Regions from separate parts of the Mesocryomonas fontinalis genome, predicted to be linked through region 1. Evidence: predicted binding sites of a transcription regulator. Region 1 holds the regulator's gene; the other holds the start of a gene.
What was found. Region 1 encodes LexA, which represses DNA repair genes until DNA is damaged. Its sites were predicted from a motif close to TGTTCNNNNTGTGTTCNG; they were not measured.
Positions count from the first base shown of each region.

Region 2: a site for LexA is predicted at 3,345-3,362, ahead of ACZL02_RS19730 (ImuA family protein). Genes of this name have one in related genera too.

Region 1 is NZ_JBUZWG020000002.1:91,387-95,723, reverse strand. Features, by position in the region: gene trpC (indole-3-glycerol phosphate synthase TrpC) at 1-299, shown strand, start outside; gene moaC (cyclic pyranopterin monophosphate synthase MoaC) at 296-769, shown strand; gene ACZL02_RS05610 (molybdopterin molybdotransferase MoeA) at 757-1,971, shown strand; gene lexA (transcriptional repressor LexA) at 2,046-2,765, shown strand; gene ACZL02_RS05600 (ComEC/Rec2 family competence protein) at 3,826-4,337, opposite strand, start outside.
Region 2 is NZ_JBUZWG020000009.1:16,014-20,350, forward strand. Features, by position in the region: gene ACZL02_RS19720 (error-prone DNA polymerase) at 1-637, opposite strand, end outside; gene ACZL02_RS19725 (Y-family DNA polymerase) at 637-2,193, opposite strand; gene ACZL02_RS19730 (ImuA family protein) at 2,282-3,265, opposite strand; gene ACZL02_RS19735 (metallopeptidase family protein) at 3,642-4,064, shown strand; gene ACZL02_RS19740 (addiction module antidote protein) at 4,074-4,337, opposite strand, start outside.

The sequences.
Region 1 (4,337 bases):
AGCGTGCGCTGAAACTTCGCTCGCCGCTCCTCGGCGTCAACAACCGCAATCTGCGGACCTTTGAGACCGACATCTCCACCGCCGAGCGACTGTCGGCGCTCGTGCCGGACGACCGCATCCTCGTCGGCGAGAGCGGCATCTTCACCCCGGCGGACTGCGCCCGGCTCGGCCGCGTCGGCATCGCCACCTTCCTCGTCGGCGAAAGCCTGATGCGCCAGGCCGACGTCGAGGGCGCCACGCGCGCCCTTCTCGCCCGCCCCGCTGCCGCCACGCTGGCGACCGCCGGAACGGCCGCATGACCGGCCTCACCCATCTCGATGCCACCGGGGCCGCCACCATGGTGGATGTCGGCGACAAGGCCGAGACCGTGCGCGAGGCCCGCGCCGAGGGGCTGGTGCTGATGCTGCCGGAAACGCTGGCGCTGATCGAGGCCGGCGGCGCCAAGAAGGGCGACGTCATCGCCGTCGCGCGCCTCGCCGGCATCATGGCGGCGAAGAAGACCGCGGACCTCATCCCGCTCTGCCATCCGCTGATGCTGGAGAAGATCGCCGTCGACATCGCCGCCGAGCCGGCTCTGCCGGGCCTGCGCGTCACCGCGACGGTCCGCCTCAGCGGCAAGACCGGCGTTGAGATGGAGGCGCTGACCGCCGTCAGCGTCGCTTGCCTCACCATCTACGACATGGCCAAGGCGGTGGACCGCGGCATGCAGATCTCGGCGATTCGCGTGCTTGCCAAATCCGGCGGCCGTTCCGGCGACTGGTCGGCATGATCTCCGTCGCCGACGCCTTCGCCGCGCTGATGCAGGATGCCGTCGCGGTGACGGAGACCGAGACCGTGCCGCTGCGCGCCGCGCGCGGCCGCATCATCGCCGCCGACTTGCCCGCTTTGCGCACCCAGCCCGACTTCGACGCCTCCGCCATGGACGGCTACGCGGTGCGGGCGGACGATACGGCCGGCCCTTTCCAGCCGCTGACGCTCATCGGCGAATCGGCCGCCGGGCGCGCCTTCGACGGCGGCGTCGGCCCGGGCGAGACCGTCAGGATCTTCACCGGCGCGCCGGTGCCGGACGGGGCCGACGCGATCCTCATCCAGGAGAACGCCGAGCGGCCCACGGTCACCACCATGCTGCCGCTGGAGCCGGCCGTGCGCGGCCGCCACATCCGCAAGGCCGGCGCCGACTTTACCGCGGGCGACATCCTCATCCAGGCGAACACGCGCCTTGGCGCCGGCACGATCGCGCTGGCGGCCAGCGGCGGCCATCCGATGGTGAGCGTGCTGCGCCGTCCGCGCGTGGCGATCCTTGCCACCGGCGACGAGCTGGTCATGCCCGGCGAGCCGGTCGGGCCCTCGCAGATCGTCGCCTCCAACACTTTCGGGGTCGCCGCCATGGTCGAGGCCGCCGGCGGCGAGGCGCTCGACTACGGCATTACGCCAGACGACGAGGCCGTCATCGGCGGCTTGCTCGACCGCGCCGTGACGGACGCCGTCGACATCTTCGTCACTATCGGCGGCGCCTCGGTCGGCGACCACGACCTCGTCGGCAAGGTGTTCGCCGCCCGCGGCGTCGCGCTCGACTTCTGGAAGGTCGCGATGCGGCCGGGCAAGCCGCTGATGGCCGGCCGCATCGGCCGCACCCGGCTGATCGGCCTCCCCGGCAACCCCGCCTCCTCGATGGTTGCCGCCACGCTGTTCCTGAAGCCGCTGGTCCACGCCCTCAGCGGCGCCCCGGCGAGCCCGCTCTACCGCGAGGCGATCCTCGGCACCGACATGCCGGCGAACGACCAGCGCGCCGACTTCATCCGGGCGACGCTCGGCGAATCGCAGGCGGTGGTGCCGATCGTCACGCCTTTCGGGCGCCAGGATTCGTCGCTGCTGTCGGTCTATGCCCGCGCCGATGTGCTGCTCCTGCGCGAACCCCATGCGCCGCCGGCCAAATCCGGCGATTCCTGCCGCTACATCGCGCTCGACTAAGCTTCCGGCCCTTGCAGAACACAACTAGAACAGATAGCTTTGTTCAGGTTTTGTTTTAACAAGGATCGCCGGAAATGCTGACGCGCAAGCAGCACGATCTCCTGATGTTCATCCATGGGAGATTGCAGGAATTGGGCGTGCCGCCGTCCTTCGACGAGATGAAGGATGCGCTGGATCTGCGCTCGAAATCCGGCATCCACCGGCTGATCACGGCGCTGGAAGAGCGCGGTTTCATCCGCCGGCTGCCAAACCGGGCCAGGGCGCTGGAAGTCCTGAAGCTGCCGGATTCGGTCGCGCCGGCCAAGGCGAAGAGCGTCGACGCCGAGCCGGCCACGGCCCGCCGCGAGCCCAGCTCCGAGACGTCCGTCGACCCCTTGCCCAAGCGCATTCGCCCGGCCGCCAACGACAGCGAACCGGTCGGAATCCCGCTGATGGGCCGCATCGCCGCCGGTGTGCCGATCTCGGCGATCCAGCAGAGCGGCAGCCAGATCTTCGTGCCGCCGGACATGCTCGGCGGCGGCGAGCATTACGCGCTGGAGGTGAAGGGCGATTCGATGATCGAGGCCGGCATCCTCGACGGCGACACCGTCGTCATCCGCCGGGGCGATACCGCGCAAGGCGGCGAGATCGTCGTGGCGCTGGTCGACGACGAGGAGGCAACCCTCAAGCGCTTCCGCCGCCGCGGCGACACCATCTCGCTCGAGGCCGCCAACCCCGCCTACGAGACCCGCAGCTTCGGCTCCGATCGCATCAAGGTCCAGGGCAAGCTCGTCGGCCTGATCCGCAAGTACTGACAAGGCCGGCGCAGGCTCTCCAGCCGCGTTGCAGGGCACCCGCCCGCAATCCCCGCGCCGCCCCCTCATCCCGCTGCCGCGACCTTCTCCCCGCAGGGGAGAAGACGCCAACCGCCCCTCTCAGTATCGAGCGCTGGCAGCGCGCAAGCCGCCACGCCAAAGCCGCCTCCTTCGCCCCTCCGGGGAGAAGTGGCCGGCAGGCCGATGAGGGGGGCGCGAACGCCCGCCCATGGCAGCATCCACCACGCCCTCCGCCTGTGCCGCCCCCTCATCCCGCTGCCGCGACCTTCTCCCCGCAGGGGAGAAGGCGCCAATCGCCCCCACAGTATCAAGCGCCAGCAGCGCTCCTGCCGCGACGCGAAAGCCGCCTCCTTCGCCCCTCCGGGGAGAAGTGGCCGGCAGGCCGATGAGGGGGCCGCGAACGCCCGCCCATCGCAACATCCACCGCGCCCTCCTCCGCCGCCGCCCCCTCATCCCGCTGCCGCGACCTTCTCTCCGCAGGGGAGAAGAAGCCAACCGCCCCTCTCAGTATCGAGCGCCGGCAGCGTCCCTGCCGCCACGCCAAAGCCGCCTTCTTCGCCCCTCCGGGGAGAAGTGGCCGGCAGGCCGATAAGGGGAGCGCGAACGCCCGCCCGCGGCAGCATCCTCTGCGCCCTCCGCCGGTGCCGCCCCTCATCCCGCTGCCGCGACCTTCTCCCCCGAGGGGAGAAGACGCCAATCGCCCCCCTCGGTATCTGGCGCGGGCAGCGCCCCTGCCGCCACGCCAAAGCCGCCTTCTTCGCCCCTCCGGGGAGAAGTGGCCGGCAGGCCGATGAGGGGAGCGCGAACGCCCGGCCATGGCGGCTTCCACGGCGCCCTCCGCCTGTGCCGCCCCCGTCATCCCGCTGCCGCGACCTTCTCCCCGCAGGGGAGAAGACGCCAATCTCTCCCCCTCGGTATCAAGCGCCAGCAGCGCTCCTGCCGCCACGCCAAAGCCGCCTTCTTCGCCCCTCCGGGGAGAAGTGGCCGGCAGGCCGATGAGGGGAGCGCGAACGCCCGGCACCACATCCCAGCCCCCCCATCACGGACCCGGCTTCTCCGGCTGAGCTTCCACCGCCCGCCGCCAGATTTCGGGCCAGGGCGCCAGCCGCTGGACTTGCCAGGGCTCCGGCACCGGCGCGATCGCGGCGGTGATCTCGGCACGGCCCGTAGCGGCGGAGCGGGAGATGGCGAGCGAGCCGGTCTGCCGTAGCGTGCGCAGCGTCACCAGCGCGGCGCCTGACCGGCACGCCTCGCGCCGCGCCGCCCGTGCCACGATGGCGACGTCCGCGCTATCGCAGGCCGTGCCGATTTGCCGGTAGTCGTCGGTCCAGACCACTCTCAGCCCGCTCCGCGTCGTCGCCCGGCAGATCTGCATCGGCCGGGGCGCCCGCCTCACAGCGACGGCTGGTACTGCCGGCACCGGCGCATTTGTGCCGATGGCGGGCCCTGCGGCACCGCCGGGGAGCGGCGGCTTCGAACGTAAAGGCTGGGGAGCGGCAGCTAAGGGCAAGGAACTCGCCGTCGGAACATCACTCGCAGGCATCAGGGCTT
Region 2 (4,337 bases), on a different contig from region 1:
GCATCCGGCGCCGGTCAGGCGCGTGATAATAGACGTCATTGGTGGCGAGAAGCGGCGTTCGGCATGACTTTGCAAGATCCGCGGCGCGGCCGATCCGGCGGGCGTCGGCGCCATCATGGCAAGGCGTCAGAGCCAGCCGCACCGCGCCCGGAAACTTCTGCGCCAGGGGCAGCAGGAGGGCGCGCGTCGCCGCCATCGCCGCTTCCGCGGCGATGGTATCGAGATCGCCAAGGCCTGGAGGCGCGAGGACGGCAAGATTTAGCCCTTCGCCCCATTCCAGGAGGTCCGCGATGTCGAGGTCGCAGCTGCCCTTTTCCGCCCGCAGATTGCCGGTCGTCAGGAGCCGGCAGAGCCTGCCCCAGCCGGCGCGGTCGCGGGGATAGGCCAGGATGTCCGGGGTGCCGTCGCGAAACACCAGCCGCGCGCCGGGCGCGAAGCGGAACCCTGCCTCCCGCGCGGCCTGGTAGCCGCGCACCACGCCGGCGACGGTGTTGCGGTCGGCGAGGCCGATGCCGGCAAGGCCGCGGCCCTGCGCCGCCAGCACCAGTTCCTGCGGCTGCGAGGCGCCGCGCAGGAACGAGAAATTGCTGGCGACGCCGAGCTCGGCAAAGCCGGAAAGGCTCGGCCGGGAGGCCATCACGCGAAGATCCCGTGCAGATACCAGGACGCGACGGGCGGTACGGGGATCGCCTCGTCCACCACCTCGCCGAAGAAACCCTTGCGGAACAGCCAGTAGCGGCGGCCATCGGCATCCTCGATGCGGAAATAGTCGCGCGTCCGCTCGGCCTCGCCGCGCCACCACTCCGGCGCGATCCGCTCCGGCCCCTCGAACTTGCGCACGACGTGCAGCGCCCGGCGCCAGCGAAAATTCAGCGGCACGCCGTCGGGCACGGCAAAGGTCGCCTCCACCGGTTCGGGCACCGGCAGCAGCCGCACCGGCCGCAGCCCGTCGAAGAGGTGCGAGACGATCGCCGTCTCCGGTTGCCGCGGCGGCCGGGTTTCGCTGCGGCTGCCGGTGGGAATCGCCCGGCCTGCGACCGAGACGGGCGTCGCGGCGGGCGCAGTTTTCGAGGCCACCGCAGACGCCGGGGCCGAGATGATCGGGGCGAGGCGCATGGCGCGCTCCGGCCAGTGGCTGTCGACCGGCTCCATGCCGAGCACGGCGCTCTCCCCGAGCCGGGCACCGATGCGGTCGATCAAGCCCTGCAGGTCGCCGGTCGCCGCGCTCGGCGGCGCAAGGTCCGCCTGGCACTCGGCCATCGCCTCGGCTTTTACGACGGAGAGGCGGACGAGATCGTAGCCGAAGCCGATGTCGCGCTCGTCGCCGAACCCCTTCAGCCGCTCGCGGAAGAGGGCGCCGATGCGGGCTGTCGCACGGATCGGCGCCGAGGCCGAGACGGCGAGCCGCTCCACCGCGCCGTCGACCCGGAACAGCGCCAGTTCCAGCTGGCGGGCGCCTTCGCCGCGCTTCTCCAGCATCACCGCCAGCCGGTCGGCAAGGAGCAGGATGATGCGCTGGATGTCCTCGACCTGGCTGATCGGCTCGGCAAAGCGCCGCTCGGCGATCAAAGCGGGAATGGCGAGCCGTGGGCTGATCGGCCGGCGCAAGGTGCCCATGGCGGCATCCAGCCGCTCCAGAAGCTCGGCGCCGAAGCGGCGGGTGAGGCTGGCGCGGGGCAGCGCCGCGATGTCCCCGATGGTCTTCAGGCCGAGCCGCTCCAGCATCGCGGCGAGATCGCTTGCGAGCCGCAGCGTGCGGATCGACAGCGGGGCCAGCGCTTCGGCCTCGCCGCCCGGCTCGATCTGGCTGCCGGGCGCGCCGTCGACCAGTGCCAAGGCCGTGCCGGCCTGCCGGGCGATCGCCGTGGCGCCGGCAAATCCTTGGCGCGTCAGGCGGCCGGCGAGATCGTCGCGCAACGCCGCCTCGCCGCCGAAGAGATGCGCGCAACCGGAAATGTCGAGCAGCAGGCCGCGCGGCGCATCGAGCGCCACCAGCGGCGTGTAGCGGTCGCACCAGTCGGCGATGGCGGCGAGCAGGCGCCGATCGGCGGCGGGGTCGGCGGGCTGGATGTCGAGACCCGGAAACCGGGCGCGCGCTTCGGCAAGGCCAAGTCCCCGTTGCAGGCCGAGTGCCGCCGCCTGTTCGCAGAGCGCCGAGATGCGGTCGGCCTGGGCAAGGCGCTCGTAGAGCACCAGCGGCGCCGGCCCGTCCGCCTTGTCCGTCGGCGTTCCGGCGTTTGGCCGCTCGGGGCTAGCCCGCCGCGGCGCGGGACCGCTGGCCTCAGGAAGCGCGGCGGAGCGCCAGGAGCGTCCCAGCTGGTCGCGCCGGATCCGGTCGGTCGACAGGAAGGGTAGCGCGATCGCGAGAATGCGGCTCGGCGGGTGCTTGAAAACGGCGTTCATGCGGGTTCCATTCCAGGAGCAGGTGGTACGGGCGGCCGTCGCGGGATTTCTCGACGGTGATGGCAAAGACGGGGTGGCCGATGAGTTTCGCGCCGTCGCCGATCCCGGTGACATCCGCGGCGGGTGCGGGCGCGATGCGCAGCCGGAGCGGTGCGGCGGTGGCCTCGGCCCGGCCGCTCTGGCGCAGTAGGAGAAGCGGCGTGCCGGCGTCGCGTGCCCGCACGTGCAGCCGGCGCGTTCCCTCCAGCCCCAGCCGGCCGGGATTGCCGCGGACCTCCAGAATGGTCAGCGCGGCGGCGGCCGAACGGGCGGCCTCCTCGCCGGCCCAGATCGCTTCCTCCAGCCGGCGGGTGCGCACCAGAAGCAGAGCGCCGGCCGTGAGCCCGTGGCCTGAAATGCCGGGGAGATACGGCATCCCGCCCTCGGAAAAGCCGAGATTGGCGCCGATCCACAGCGCCGGCCGGCCGGCCCGCGCGCCGAACAGCACGGCCAGCGCCAGCACGAAACCGGCGCCGCTGCCGCTGCCGCGGGTGTCGTCGACATGGATCTCGGTCAGTCCGGGCTGGCGCAGGCTGGCGGTCAGGCCGGCAAAGCCTAGCCCGGCGGCCTCGTCCGATGCCGCCGGAGCTGCTGGAGCCGCCCCTGGTCCGGCCGGCCGCGCCGACGCCGCCGCGTCGCTGGCCACCGCCGGGCTGGGGACCTGTGCGGGTGGCCCGGTGCGCAGCCCGTCCGGCCGCGCCGGCCCCGTCGCCGGCACCAGCCGGTGCAACGGGCGTCCCTCGATCCGGGCAATGCGCTCCTGCAGGTCGGCCAGCGTCGCGGCCGTGGCGGTCCGGCCGGGAAGAAGCGGGGTTTTCGGCATGACAATCTCCCTCGGCCAGACGCATGCCTGGTCGTTCCCGCTCTCTCCCGGAGAGCATCCGTTCCCTCACAAGGGACGTTGTTCCCTGTATGTTCCTATGGATTCCAGAGGGGCCCTTGAGAGTCAAGCGGAGTCTTTTTGTGGACTATCTTCCTTGATGTGATTCAGTCTGCGCCACAAACTGTTGGATATCCTGAATATTAAGGATATTCGTCCTATAGGCGGGTTGGCTGGCCGAAGGCTCGTGGAAGGGCTCCGGAGCCCGGAAATTAGCCCTTCCGCCTGTCAATCCTGCCGCCGGGCGGCCGCATCGCGAAAACCCTCGCACACCACCGGAACGTGACCTATCTCTGCCGGGACAGGCAGGGGAATCGGAATGGCCAAGCTGGATCAGACGGGCGACTGGGGACGGCGGATGGCGCCGAGTCTCGACGAGATCGAGGCGCTGGCGCTGGAGGCCTATGCCAACCTGCCGGCCGAGTTCCGCAAGCTATCGGGCGAGATCCAGTTCTACGTCGCCGATTTTCCCGAGGACGCGGTGGTGGAGGAGATGGGGCTGGAAAGCGCCTTCGACATTCTCGGCCTGTTCGAGGGGCGGCCGGTCGCCGATTTCGACCTCGGCGGCACCGGCATGATGCCGAACCGCATCCTGCTCTACCGCCGGCCGATTCTCGACTACTGGTCGGAGCACGAAGAAAGCCTCGGCACCCTCGTCGCGCACGTGCTGATCCACGAGATCGGCCACCATTTCGGCCTGTCCGACGACGACATGGAGAGCCTGGAGGCGAAGGCGGGGTAGCGACTGTAGCTACTGCGGCTGCACTGTCAGCTTCAGGCCCATGGCCCTGACGAGTTTCGTCACGGTCGAGAAGGCCGGGTTTCCTTGATCACTGAGGGCGACGTAGAGGCTTTGGCGGTTCATGGCAGTCGCCTCTGCCAAGCCTGTCATGCCGCGCGCGCGCGCGATGGCGCCCAAAGCGCGGCGGATTTCCGCATCGTCGCCGTCTTCCAAGGCTTGCGACAGATAGTCCGCCTGCCGCTTCGGCGTCGTCAGATAGTCGGCCGCATCGAA